Linked DNA regions of Peribacillus sp. FSL E2-0218. The protein of the gene in region 2 interacts with the protein of the main gene of each other region in a pairwise test. Links are inferred from orthologs where the notes say so. Each region holds a gene or a part of one and is shown on either strand. Other genes may lie near its edges.

Region 1 (7,531 bases), 1.8 Mb from region 2 along the record:
GAGCCGACCTCCTTTTCATTTAAATAAGACGCAGCCGTGTCAATCAAGCGATATCCTGCCATAAGGGCATCATATACGGCTTGTTCACATTCCTTTGGATCGGTCATTTGAAAAACACCAAAACCTAGTATAGGCATCTCAACACCATTGTTTAACATTACTTTTTGCATATTATATCCTCCTGTTTTTCATAGTAAATGTCAGTTATTTATCTTCTCTCCTTTGGTGCTATCCGAACTCAATCCGTTCAATCCCCAAGCGCTCACCGAAATGGATACAATTCATTTATCTTGCGAGTAATTAAGGTCATTACTCTTCCCCCTGCTTCATTATTCCACATCAGTTCGACCACCTGATTTGCTTGATGCTACTCCGGCTAGAAGCGAGGTGGAAATACCGTCAAAGGCAGAGCTAATAAATGCGGCATGATCATCCATCTTCGATATGTTTTTATATCAGTTTATCTCTGTCTTTAAAATCCCAGCAAATAAAACTTCGCAGCTATCATCAATGATAGTTAAAAGCTAATGACCGCTTTTGCATAAAGAATGATAGAATAATCCGTTTTATTAAGCAATTCATTTGTTAGGCTACGGGCTATTTGATCATTAGCGCCTAAAATTAAAATTTTCATAACACCGCTCCTCGTATGATAGATCTTGTTCCTTGAAAATACCGTAGCCGAGTATGCTTTAGCGGTTAACCATCTCCCCCTTCTTTGCATTCTTATCGCTTTAAATGGTTATATTACTTACCTGCATCCTTATTATGCAACAGCTGAAAAAGCAACCGGTATCCCATTCGACTCAAATGATTGCCTAATCCTCTCAGTTACACTTACATCACAGGAAGATATGCCTTATAATTGCTATCAGATCATAGAGGAACAAGGAGGACCTTATTATTATGTCCGAACAAATTTATCAAGGGCAGGGTAAACTTGCTAAACTGATTGAGAGCCATTCAGGTCGGGATGGTACCCACTCAACTGCTATTCCTTCTTTATTTTTCAGTCGTCAATCCACTGCCATCGGACCGAATTATGGAGTTTACAATCCTTCCCTATGCATTATCGTCCAAGGTAAGAAGGTGGTATCACTGGCCCAGGATCGCTATACATACAGTTCTGCCGATTACCTTGTTGCATCTGTTGATTTGCCGGTTACCGCACAAGTTATAGAAGCCTCCCCCGATGCTCCTTATCTGGCTTTCAAACTTGAATTTACACCAAGTCAAATCTTAGCCGTATTAGGGAATGCTGAATTTCAGGCTGATCCGAAAAAAAGTGCCAATAGGGCAATGTTTGTCAGCCCTTTAGACTCGACCATGTTGGATGCTGTGCTTAGATTAGTTTGTTTGCTGGATAACCCTAAGGATATTCCAGTGCTTGCGCCTTTGTTCAAGCAGGAAATTCTCTATAGGGTTCTTCAAGGTCCACATGGAGCGACACTAGGGCAGATGGCAATGGAAGGAAGCTCTACCTATCGAATTAGAGACGCAATCGAACATATCATGCATCACTATAAACAGTCTTTTCGAATTGAGGATCTTGCAGATATAGCAAGCATGAGCGTATCCTCGCTCCATAGACACTTTAAAGAAGTCACGGCGATGAGTCCGATCCAGTTCCAAAAACAACTAAGACTGCAGGAAGCCAGGCACTTGTTATTATCCGAATCGACAGACGCAGCTGATGTTGCTTTTCGGGTGGGATATGAAAGCCCATCGCAATTCAGCCGTGAATATTCCAGGATGTTTGGATTTCCGCCTAGAGAAGATATTAAGCGTCTGAAAGAGAAGAATAATCAAAAAATAAACGCATAATGTCCCTTGCTCAACATTATAACCGGAACTCGAGTAATAAAAAGCCTTACTATCCGCTTTCCCTAGTAAGGCTTTTCATGTTATCTTCTCAAAGAATTTCTCCATATTCAGCTGGTGGCCATTCTCTAATAAATTCGAGTTAGATTGATTACGGATAAATCTAATGGAGGATCGTATAAAAATAAAGGCGGGCTCTCTAACTAGCGAAACTTGGCCAATCAGATAAAGTGTCAGCCAATTCAACATATCGGCAAACATAAAATGGGTATTAGAAGGTATAAGCGTACAGCACATTTCATTAAAGGTAAGGACCTGCAGGGGCACACCCTTATATAACGTTACTGCCCTGCAGCGGTACCATTTCATCATTCCGAGCTTTTTTTATTCTTAAAGCTCCTGATTAAAGAAATCCGTTAATTTAGGTACAGCTAACCCTACATATTCCGGGATATCATACAGTGCACTATGCGTTGCACCATCAACTCAGAACAATTCCTATGGTCGGAGGCATTTATTTAAAAAAACAAAGCCAATACCGACTGATAAAAAAATCTTTGGAATATGTCGAAATATGACTAAGGTCCTTTTCCTTCATCTTTCCTATATTATTGCTTTCACAAATATAAAAATGCAGGGACTGCAATTTTCATGTAGTCCCTGCATGAATCATTTCCTAAAAGCGCTGATCACGGTTCTTTCGGAATATCATGATCCGCTTTCTTTTTTACTACTAGAAGAATGATTGCAATGATAAACGCTATGGCGCTATATAACCAGGTAAACATAAAAGCAAGGCCCAGCCCTATATTTGCATCTGCATAATTGCTGTTCATATCGTCTATGACAAAATATAAAAGCGGCGCTCCTCCGATGATGCTGAGTACAATTATCAAGGTCTTTTTGGATTTCCCGGTAGATACATACATAATGAAGAAGGATAGCAAAAGAAAAGCTTCTGAAGCGATTGCCAAAGGTATCGGATTGTTCATCTAATATACACTTCCAATCATGGTTGCCTTAACATTCGTTAGCTTTTTATGAATGCGCCATTTATTTAAAGCCTGGATTTTTCCGAAGGAAATGGAAAGTCCAGGCTTGCTGCTAATTTTTCTTTGATAATTGCAGGGCATTCTTGATGCTTTTCAGGGATTTTGAGCTTCCGTACATCAAGACGCCACCACGATAGATTTTTGCCCCGATGATACCTAGCAAAACAATGGTGATGATCATCACGGCGATGCTGAGGGCAATTTCCCAGAATGGTACATCGAGCATGCCTACACGCAGAAACATGATCATTGGGGTGAAAAATGGAATGAATGATGTAAAGGTGATATAACTTGCCGATGGATTTCCGAGCCCGAACATCGCAATCAAAAAGGCAATGACAACTAACATGGTCATCGGTGAAATCATTTGTTGAACATCTTCTATTTTGCTGACGACCGATCCTAGACAGGCCGCAAGCGTCGCGTATAGGAGGTAGCCGAGCAAAGCGAAGATGATTGCATAAATGATGGTTGAAATTTTCGTGTTACCAAAACCAAGAAAGGAAAAGAATCCTTCATCCATACTTGCCAAGTTTTGTTTGATCGATACATAACCGACGCCAAAAAATAAAATCATTTGGGTAAGGCTAAGCAATGCGATGCCCATGATTTTGGCAAACATCTGCGTCACTGGCGGGACACTTGAAATCAGGATTTCCATGACTCGTGATGTTTTTTCAGTGGCCACTTCCATTGCTATCATCGTTGCATACATCAGTACACCGAAATAAATGACGAACAAGAGCACATAAACAAGACCGCGGGCTTGATCTAGGTCTTCTTCGGTTTTTGCATTTTCCTGAAGCGCAATCGTTTCAAAAGCAGGCGGTGTATTCAATTGGCTGATTTGCTGATCTGTCAATTTCAAATCATCCGCAGTTATTTGGCTTTTCAGCTGGGTAAGTGCCAGAAGCAAATCATTGCTTACCTTTGAATCTGAAATTTGATTCGCTTTATATGTCCCCCTGAAGCCGAGGCGATCTTCCTTCTCGATTAAAAGATAGCCTATAATTTCATCTGCACTTACCAGCTTCTCCGCTTCCTTTTCATTCTGGGCAGAAATGATCGAAAGGTCTTCGCTCATGCCTTTTACGGCTTTTTTATAAGGATCGAATAAGCGATCTTCAGTCTGGTCGATGACGGCCACCTTTTGCGTTTCATCATCGCCGAATGCATCAATCAGCTTGGAAATATTCGACAGGACAAGAATCAGGGCCATCATGATGATGGTGGAAATGATAAATGATTTCGTTTTTAATTTTGATAGATATGTATGAGAAAGAACAATCCAAAATTTATTCATAGACTGCACCTACTTTTTCAATGAAAATATCCGTCAGCGATGGTTCCTCCAATTCGAACTTTCGAACGAATCCTTTTGGAACAAGATCACGAATCATGTTCTCAGCAATATCTTCCCCTGTGACCTGAAGGACCTTTCCTTCCATCGTATTTTTAACTTTCGTTACGCCAGCGTAAGTATCCAAGAAAGATAAATCAAAATCAGCTTTGATTGACACATTCTTTTTACCAAAAGAACGTTTGATTTCTTTTAGTTTCCCGGCAACGACCGGAGATCCTTTATGCATGATGCAAAGATGCTCACACATCTCTTCCACATGCTCCATCCGATGGCTTGAGAATACAATCGTCGTCCCATTATCCCTCAGATCGATGACTGCCTTCTTCAATATTTCCACATTCACCGGGTCCAGTCCGCTAAACGGTTCGTCAAGGATAAGCAACTCGGGCTTATGGATCATGGATGCAATCAGCTGGATTTTTTGCTGATTTCCCTTGGAGAGCTCCTCGACCCGTTTATCGATGTATTCCGGAACCATAAAGCGATCAAGCCAATACTCCAACTCTTTCAAAGCATCACGTTTGTTCATTCCTCTCAATCTTGCCAGATAGACGATTTGATCGCGCACTTTCAGCTTTGGATATAAGCCGCGTTCCTCAGGCAGGTATCCAATTAATGAACTGGTCGTATAATCAATGTTCTTACCCTTCCAAGTCACTTCTCCTTCGGTGGGGTCAAGCAATCCCAATACCATCCGGAACGTGGTCGTTTTACCGGCTCCGTTACCTCCTAAAAAACCAAACATTTCTTTCTCGGGAATCGTTAAATCAAGCTGATTGACAGCCGTGAACTCCCCGAATTTTTTTGTAACTTCATTGATTTGCAGACTCAATGGGCAACCTCCTATAATATGACTCTCACCATTACATGTTAACGGAAATGTTTTCCAAGTTCAACCTTCTTCACAAGTCCGATACCTTCTTTTCCCCTTTGATTATATGCAAAGTCATACAAACAATGTCTCGTTAGACTCCCGGATCATAGAGCCACCATTATCAATTTTTTTCAACCATATAGATCCATTCCGCTGATCATCAAGGATAACATGTTTTTGTTTCATGAAAGTTGTGATGTCTTGTTGCCTCATAAGTAATTTCCTTTTCTGTCGTACTGCCGAACAAAAGAATGAAAAAGGAAAAAACTGATGCCTAACTTCTGGTCATTTTTAAATTCAAGTTAATGGATAGGTAAAATATATTTGTTTTCCTATGCTCTCTTTAAATCCCTTTCATTGCTTCCGATATATACATGGATAACTTATCACTTCGAGAAGGAGTAACAAAGATGAATAAACTTAGTACGAAAATAGGTCTCGTTCTGTTAGCAGGGATGGTCATTACATTAATCGGAAGTTTACTTTTAATGTATAAGAGTACAAATGATACGGTCGAGAAAACGATAGCCATGAGCAGCTTGGACACGGCAAGCACCATCGCCCAAGGCATAAATCAAACGGATTATGCGGAGTTTCTAGGCAATCAAACAGAAACGCAAGCATATTGGAAAATCCGGGAACAGTTACATGACTATAAGCAAAAAACGGGAGCGTTATATGTATATACAATAGGGATTGACGAGAAAAGCAAAAAGGTCCATATTCTGATCGATGGAATGAGTAAGGAAGATGAAAAGGCAGCTCCCATCTTAACTACTACAACTGCCACTGCATATTCTGATGTAAAAAGCGTAATGAAGGGAAAGGTTTCTACCACTTCGATAGTTCATGATCCTGAGTACGGTGACTATTTATCCGTTTTCGTTCCAATAAAACAAGGAAATGAGGTCATTGGGATATTAGGGGTGGATATTGATGCGAGCAAAGTGGATTCTACAGCCAGCAAGGTTCTGGGAGGAATCCTTCCTCTAACGATCATCATCAATGTAATCCTGATAGCAATCGTTGTGGGAGCTTTAATATGGTACTTGACCAGAAAGTTAAAGCCACTTCAAAAGGTCAGCATGGCTGCAAAGGAAATTGCCGATGGGGATTTAATCGCAGCCAATCAACTGATTAGCCATACGAAGGTAAAGGGTAATGACGAGATCAGCACATTGGTGAAATCATTCGAAGAAATGATCAACAATACGATCATGATTGTCAACTCGATGAAAAGCTCATCACTACAGCTTTTGGCAGCATCAAGTGATATCGAACACAAAATTAGTGAAATGGACACGTCCACACAATATATCGTGAAAGGCATTCAACAAGTTGCGGGAGCTACGGAAGTGCAATTGCACAGGAGTGAAGAATCATCAAGGGTCATAGAGGAAATGACCATAGGGATTCAAAAAATTGCCGAAGCGTCGTCAGAAGTCAGCGAACAAACAAATCAGGTGTCCATCCAAATGTCCAATGGAAATAAAGATTTAAATGGACTCTCCAATCAAATCATACAAGTAAAAGATGTGATGCTGCAAGCAAGTTCAGAAATAAAGAAACTGGACGAACAAGCAAACGAAATCGTGAATATCGTCCATTTAATTACGGGGATAGCAGAGCAAACAAACTTGCTGGCACTAAATGCAGCGATTGAAAGTGCTAGGGCTGGTGAACATGGGAAAGGTTTTGCCGTCGTATCGAATGAGGTGCGAAAATTAGCGGAAGGCACCAAGGAATCTGCTACCAATATCCAAGAATCCCTGCTTCATTTTAAATCGATCATCAATAACTCAGTGGCCATGATGGAAACGGGTACGAAAGAGGTCGAAGAAGGAACGAAGGTTGTCCTGAATACAAGGGAAACATTTAATGAGACGATAAAATCTTATGAGCATGTTAGTGATCAGATTCAGGAGATATCCGCCATAACGGAGCAAATGGCTGCAGGTTCTCAGGAAATCAATGCTTCGATTGAAAATTTTGCCGCTCTAACTAAGGAAACAGCTGAGGTATCACAGCAAGTGGCACTTTCAACCGATCAGCAAGCAAAATCCATGGAAGACATCTCATTCTCGACCACTTCGATGGTAAAGCTCGCTAACGGTCTGGAAAAATCTGTCGAACAGTTTAAGGCTTAACCTATTGATCCGCCATGCTCCTATGGCATTGGAAAAGGGATTTTGCTTTTAAAGCAGAATCCCTTTTGGTCTCTGTTCATGGCTTTTTCAGATAAATACATAAGAAGGTACAATGGTAGGCAAAAATAGTTACAACATAAGTACTTGCTTTATTTTTTGGGTTATAGTATATTAATTGATGCATCAATCATTGACCTATCAATTAAGAAAAGAGGATGTTTATTGACGAATTCTTCATGTTCCAATGAATCGCTTATTTTATATAAGATGAACT
Region 2 (7,257 bases):
TGGTTATGACGGATAGGTTTACCTTGGATCCAACCAACAACGGCTCAGTTTCTTCACCTTCCGTTTCGATCATCGCTTGAAATGGAAAACGGTTATCTTTTGTTAGTGTCGGCTCTTCTGCCGGATACGAATGGATACGGCTTATTTTCCCCTTTAATTCCTTTTTTAGATCGGGGACGCTTGCCTTTATAGTCATGCCCACTTTGGCTTTTTTCATTTCACTTTCAGAGAAATCCCCTTCAATTCCCATATTTGCAGAAGCTATGGATATGATGGGATTATTAAGGTTTTTGTTAATATTTTTAACTATGCCGTCAGCCTCACTGGTCGTCTCGACCGCGCTGGTCTGTGTCTCGATTGAACTTAACTGGGTACTCAACATCTTCACTTTCTCGTTCAAACGGCTTTTTTCGAGTTCTTGCTTGTACATTTCTTGCTCGATGTTACTTTTAATAAGGTCCGAGGAGCTTGTTGTTATATCAATGTTCAACTTTTGTTTTACCGAATCATCAATGACCGCTTTATCAGGATCCCGGTCCAGATTCCCTTGATAGGCCCTCAGCTTCGCTATGTATTGGTCGATCCCTGAAATTTCTCCTTCAGCAGCCGTTTTCTCCGCTGATAGATCCGCTTTAAGCGCATCAAGCTCCGTTGTCGTAAACTCAAACAATGATGTGCCAGCGGTAACCACATCCCCTTCTTTTACGAGGAATTTCCGGAAGTCGTTTTTCTTGGCATCGAAATAAATATCATGCACTTCTGCAGGCTTCACAATCGCCTTTGTTTGAATGGTATCCGTAATGGTATCTTTTTTTACCTTTGACCAGTTTTCCACGAAAACGGTTCGTTCCACTTTGCTTTCTTTCTTTTCAATAAGATATATGTTAACTGTTATTAAAACGATCGACGCAACGGAGACCGCGGTTATCTTCCATTTCCCTTTCATTCCCCTTCACCCGCCTTAGACAAATACTCCCACATGTATGTATGCCAAAAAGGCTTTGGCAAACCATGTGACCAAATAGAATAGCGCAACCAATAAAAAAATCAAATAATGATTTCGTTCTGAAAATCCCTTTATATAGAAGTATTGCAGGGATATGATCAGCAATTGAAAAATGGTGATTTCACTGAAAACATGTATAAAGTAATCATTGCTGAGAAAATGCTGACTTATGACTCCGAGTGAAAAGGGATTGCCGTCGTTTCCTACATGTAACAATATGAACATCGGAATCAGCAAAACCTTTTCCAATAACTGCAAGCAAAATAGGATCATTTGAACGATTACTACTTTTATGTATGGGACATCCCCGATCATCCAAAAATAGAGAGACGCTAAAAATATGTATAAAGAAGGGTAAAGGAGACCGGCAATCATATTGCCGCCCATGATCAGCAGCTTACCCGCTTCGAATTCATTCATACTCATCGTCGTGATTTGCTTGGAAAAGGTTTCGGAACCAATCCCAAAATATCCACCAATGGCAAATACAATAAGACTAAGAAAATATAACAATAGCAATTTACTTCCAAGTCGAGTGATCGCCTCAGCATTTTGCAGCTGATAACGACTCCTGTCAGGCTCAAAAATGCCCTTTAACAATCTTACCTGGTAAACCATATGTGTTCCCCCTGCAAAAATTGATCTTTCTTCTAATATTTTATCTTATTTTGGAAACAATTGCAGATATAAGGAACCATTAAAACAAAAAACACATAATTAACCCCCGCTCTTCTCTAACTTGGGGTTAATACCGATAAATGGTGTTCAAGCACCTTAATTCCCGCAGGAGTCTGGCTGCTATAGTTTTCTCCATCCATGTCCACATCAAGCGGCGTCTTCGTTTCAATAGTTAAATTACTGCCCTGTACATAAGTCACTCCGGAATTCGAACCGAGATTTTCGGACCATTCACGTTTCATCGTTATTAATTCTAAAAAAGTACTAAAGTTTGCATTTTCCAAAATGGCAACGCCTAATTTCCCATCATCAGGATTCAGCATCGGAAAAGGCAAAACATTGGTTCCGATGAATGAGCCATTCATGACCAAAATCATGAGCGCTTCCCCTTCCATCTGTTTCCCATCAAATTCGACTTTGAATTGGAAGCCGTCATTATCTCCAATCGTCCTTATCGCGCTTAATAAGTAACCGATCTTTCCGAACCGGTTTTTTTCCTGATCATCAATATTGTTCGAGGTCTCGGAAACAAGTCCAATTCCCCAGAAATTAGAGAAATACACATCATTGGCCACCCCGATGTCGATGGGACGAACCTTGCCATTAACAAGGGCTTCCGCAGCTTGGCGTACATTTTGGGGAATGTTTAACGTCCTGGAAAAATCATTGCAGGTCCCTCCAGGTAAAACACCGAACAACGGCCGCTTCGCAAGTGGTGATAGACCGTTTACACACTCATGGACCGTTCCATCTCCTCCTAATACGAAAACTACATCCATCTCTTCCCCATATTCCAAACAAAAACGGTGAGCATCGCCTTTTTCCTTGGTTTTCATAATAAGGAACTCATCTATTTGTGGTGCAATCACCGGAAGACAACCTTCGAGGTTTCTTGCCAGTTTGTGATTACCTGCATTCTCGTTATAAATCAGCATTCCTTTTTTCCATCTCATGATCTTCCCCCCTATACGTATAATGAACAAATCACATTTCACTACCTATACTTTCTCCTAAACCATATCATTTGAAACGCACTCATGACTAAATGTAATTTACATACACTATAAAAAAAAGAGGCGTTGCGCCCCTTTCTTTCATATATTCGTTAAATATTCCTTCATCGTTAAGACAAGCTTTGAATATAAGGGGCCCTTCTTATCACTTTTTTCCAAGAATAATAAAAGGCTCTCCAATATTATCGATCTTGGCTTACCTTTAGATAGCTCTTCTTGAATCGCACTCAATGCTTTCGTATTTTTACTCGCTTTCCTTCCTTCTTCTTGGGTTTCCATTTCCAATAGTTTAGTGATGATCAAAAGGATTTCCTCTTTTGGATTAATGTCATGCAACGTGCAATTCGGCAAAGGAAAGTGCTTCAATAGTGGGTCTTCCATGTTTTGCAGGCTTGCGATTATCGAATCCAGCCGATTCAAAAAGAAGTTAGGGAATAATTCCACATCAAAAGCATCTTTTTTCCTCATGAGGATGCCCATATATCCTTTGAACAATGAATCCAGCATGACTGTGCAGTCCGGCAGAAATTCTGCAGGCAGTTCCGGGTATAACTCCGTAATTTTACGCTGGAACCAAATCATCCCTTCTTCATGGATATAATGCAAGAACTGATCCAGTTCTTTACTGATATGTACCATCTGCTCCTGCATCAGCATTTGAATTAAGTTGGTATTCCCCGCCATATGTTCAATTTGAACGGAGATTTGCCCTAGAAACCTGTCTTTATTGGACAAAGAAACATCAAGCTCCCAATCGAGCAAAGCGTCCGTCAACGCTTCATAGAAGTACTTGAAAATGGATACGAGCAGCTCTTCCTTCGATTTAAAATAATTATAAAAAGACCCCTTTGCTATCCCGCACTTTTCGGCAATCTCTTGAACCGAGGTAGCATGATAGCCCTTCTCCGAGAAAAGCTCTACCGATTTATCTATGATCAATTTATGTTTTTCATTCATCAGATCCATCCTATCCTTAAAATATTGTCCCTGTATGACCATCGAGTCACTTCATCCACATTGTATCTCAAAACCCTTGAAACCTCAATGATATGGCTACGGATTACTATCTGTTGCAATCGTAATTAATATGCTATATATTTGAGTCTATGACCGGCTGGTCACAATCTTATGTATGGAGGGTACAAAGCTTGAATTCGATAATCAAATTTTCTTTAAAGAATAAACTGGCAATCTGGTTGCTTACAATCATCATCGTTGCAGCAGGTTTATATTCCGGTTTAAACATGAAACAAGAAACCATCCCAAACATCTCCACCCCTTTAATCAGCATCTCCACCGTATATCCCGGGGCTGCACCTGAGGAAGTAGCCGATAAACTCACAGACCAAATTGAACAAAAAGTCACCAATCTATCAGGAGTAGAATTGGTCAGTTCGTCTTCCATGGCCAATGTTTCTTCCGTCCAATTGCAATATGATTATGATACGGACATGGACGATGCTGTAAAAGATGTGAAAGAAGCATTGGAGAAGCTCGAACTGCCTGATGGCGTAGATGATCCAAGCGTGTCCAAGTTGGAATTGAATGCTTTTCCGGTTGTCGCACTTAGTGTAACCGATAAGGATTCTGATTTGCCTGCCCTGACAACAAATGTCGAGGATGTGTTAGTTCCTAAACTTGAAGGAATCGACGGGGTGACATCCGTAACGATTTCAGGTCAACAAGTTAATGAAGGCAGCCTTGAATTCGATCAAAAAAAGATGGCACAATACGGGCTTAATGAAGAGGACGTAAAAAAGGTCATTCAAGCCGCAAATGTCAACATGCCGCTTGGCTTATATAACTTTGACGATAAAGAAAAAACGATCGTGGTTGACGGTAACATCTCCACGCTAAAAGACCTGAAAAACATTAAGATTCCCTTAACTGGCGGAGCACAAGCAGGAGCACAAGCACAAACAGCACCGGCACAGGGGCAAGCGGAAGCTAATCAAGCGGCCCCAGGAACGGCACCAACCGCTCCCCAAATGCAAAGTGTCAAATTATCGGACATTGCCGACGTGAAAATCATCGGTAAGGCTGAGTCCATTTCGAAGACAAACGGCAGCGAATCAATTGGAATACAGGTTACAAGATCGCCTGATGCCGATACAGTCGCCATTGTCGATGAAGTGCAAGACCAAGTTTCCAATTTTAAAGATGAATTTAAAGGCGTGGGCGTACATACTACGCTTGATCAAGCAAAACCGATTAAGGACTCTGTCGAAACGATGATTAGCAAGGCCATTTTCGGCTGTCTGTTTGCTGTCATAGTGATCATGCTTTTCCTAAGAAACTTCAAAACGACCCTAATCTCCGTCATTTCGATTCCACTATCCTTGTTGGCAGCCCTTTTGGTGCTCAAACAAATGGATATCTCACTAAATGTCATGACATTGGGAGCCATGACTGTTGCGATTGGCCGAGTCGTCGATGACTCAATAGTGGTAATCGAAAATATTTATCGAAGGATGGCACTAAAAGGCGAACAATTAAAAGGCGGCGAATTGATTCGTTCCGCCACTAAGGAAATGTTCATCCCTATCCTTTCATCAACAATTGTTACTGTAGCCGTATATCTGCCGTTGGCAAGCGTTACGGGACCTGTTGGCGAGCTATTCATGCCATTCGCTTTAACGATGGTGTTTGCATTAGTCGCATCATTAATCATTGCCATCACTCTTGTACCGGCCATGGCAGACTCATTATTTAAAAACGGCCTTTCCGAAAAAGAGTTGAAGTCACATGAAGAAAAACCAAGCAAGCTATCCGGTTTCTACCGCAGGGCACTGAATTGGTCATTAAGCCATAAATTGATTACATTCGGTACAGCTATAGTATTATTGGCCGGCAGCTTATTCCTCATTCCAAGCATCGGCGTCAGCTTCATGCCTGCAGATGAAGAGAAGCAGATCATCGTCACTTATACTCCAGCACCTGGCGAGTTAAAAGAGGATATTGAAAAGGAAACGGAAAAAGTAGAAAAGTACCTGATGAATAAGGATGATGTGGAAACAGTCCAATACACACTAGGTGAAAACATGATGAGCGGCATGATGGGCGGCTCCAGTAATTCCGCGCTCTTCTATGTGCTTTATGATGAAGACACCGAAAACTTCGGGGAAAAGAAAGAAAAGATCATTAAATATCTGACCAATCTTGACTCTCCCGGAACGTGGAAGCAACAAGAGTTCACATCTACATCAAGCAATGAAACGACTCTTTATGTCTATGGAAATACACAAAAAGACATTGAACCGGTAATCAATGATATTCAAAACATCATGAAGAAAAATAAACAATTGAAAGATGTCGATTCAAGTCTATCCGATGCATATGAGCAATATACACTCGTGACAGACCAGAAGAAACTTAGTGAACTTGGACTAACGGCCGCCCAAGTCGGCATGTCCATTGCAAATTCGAACAAAGACGATGCTTTGACCACTATCAAGAAAGATGGAGAAGAAGTCAAAGTTTATGTAGAGACAGAAGAAAAGACATTCGAAGATAAAAAAGATCTCGAGAATACGAAAATCACTTCTCCAATGGGAATGGAAATACCTTTAAAAGAGGTTGTTAAAATCGAGGAAGGTAAGGCATCCGATACGATAAGCCGCCGCGACGGAAAAATTTACGCGGACGTTTCTGCAACGATCAAATCGGATGATGTTGCAGCAGTAACAAAAGAAGTGCAAAAGGAAGTTGAAAAATTAGACCTTCCAGCAAGTGTCACTGTGGACTATGGTGGTGTGACCGAAGATATCCAAGAATCGTTCACTCAGCTTGGAATCGCTATGTTGGCAGCCATCGCAATCGTTTACTTTGTCCTTGTCGTCACTTTCCATGGCGGGTTAGCTCCGATCGCCATTCTATTCTCCTTACCGTTCACGGTAATCGGAGCTTTAGTAGGCTTATTCATTGCCGGTGAGACCATTAGCGTTTCAGCCATGATGGGTGTGCTCATGCTTATCGGTATCGTTGTAACCAACGCCATCGTATTGGTGGACCGGGTAATCAAAAATGAAGAATCCGGATTATCTACACGTGAAGCGCTGCTCGAGGCGGGCTCTACCCGTCTACGCCCAATCTTGATGACCGCCCTGGCTACAATCGGTGCTTTAATTCCGTTGGCCATAGGAGCGGAAGGCAGCGGCCTGATCTCACAAGGCTTGGGTATTACCGTAATTGGCGGATTAGTGAGTTCCACCTTGCTGACACTTGTCATAGTACCGGTAGTATATGAAGTAATCATGAAAATAGGTAAAAAGAAGAAAAAAGCAGCTAAATAAAGATCATTGAAAAAAGCCCTTGTAGCAGACACTTAACAAAAGTGGCGACCTACAAGGGCTTTTTTATGTACAATGAAATGGACCTTGAACAAAACGATAATAAGGAAATAATACTAAAAAAGCCCTCAGTGAGGTCTTTGGGCGAGCTGATCGATTAAAATTGCCTATAACGTCGTCGTGCCGTTATCAGCGGCCCCGGAAGGCAGGATAAAAGCTGGAGGATAAAGCCCGGCCTGGAAATCATTTGATTTCACCGAGGGAGACACAT

The links.
Region 1: the proteins of MHI53_RS01470 (region 2) and MHI53_RS10300 interact in binary tests that used the Bacillus subtilis proteins (3 or more experiments, as listed by UniProt). The link is inferred for Peribacillus sp. FSL E2-0218 from one-to-one orthologs.

What each region holds. Positions count from the first base shown.
Region 1 is NZ_CP150304.1:2,118,579-2,126,109, reverse strand. The notes cover bases 2,052-5,050. They hold MHI53_RS10300 (ABC transporter permease), read right to left. Parts: upstream 4,177-5,050; coding sequence 2,926-4,176; downstream 2,052-2,925. Other genes in these bases: MHI53_RS10295 (ABC transporter ATP-binding protein), read right to left, coding at 4,169-5,050; MHI53_RS10305 (hypothetical protein), read right to left, coding at 2,511-2,813. In the rest of the region: MHI53_RS10315 (aldo/keto reductase), read right to left, coding at 1-170; MHI53_RS10310 (AraC family transcriptional regulator), read left to right, coding at 907-1,824; more of MHI53_RS10295, read right to left, coding at 5,051-5,068; MHI53_RS10290 (HAMP domain-containing methyl-accepting chemotaxis protein), read left to right, coding at 5,521-7,257; MHI53_RS10285 (MarR family transcriptional regulator), read left to right, coding at 7,525-7,531.
Region 2 is NZ_CP150304.1:290,042-297,298, reverse strand. Bases 3,464-7,189 are described here. They hold MHI53_RS01470 (efflux RND transporter permease subunit), read left to right. Parts: upstream 3,464-3,845; coding sequence 3,846-6,989; downstream 6,990-7,189. Other genes in these bases: MHI53_RS01475 (TetR/AcrR family transcriptional regulator), read right to left, coding at 3,464-3,654. In the rest of the region: MHI53_RS01490 (efflux RND transporter periplasmic adaptor subunit), read right to left, coding at 1-946; MHI53_RS01485 (hypothetical protein), read right to left, coding at 962-1,624; MHI53_RS01480 (YegS/Rv2252/BmrU family lipid kinase), read right to left, coding at 1,741-2,637; more of MHI53_RS01475, read right to left, coding at 2,779-3,463. UniProt on the Bacillus subtilis protein: Required for self-resistance to surfactin, an antimicrobial lipopeptide surfactant produced by B.subtilis. Also required for swarming motility.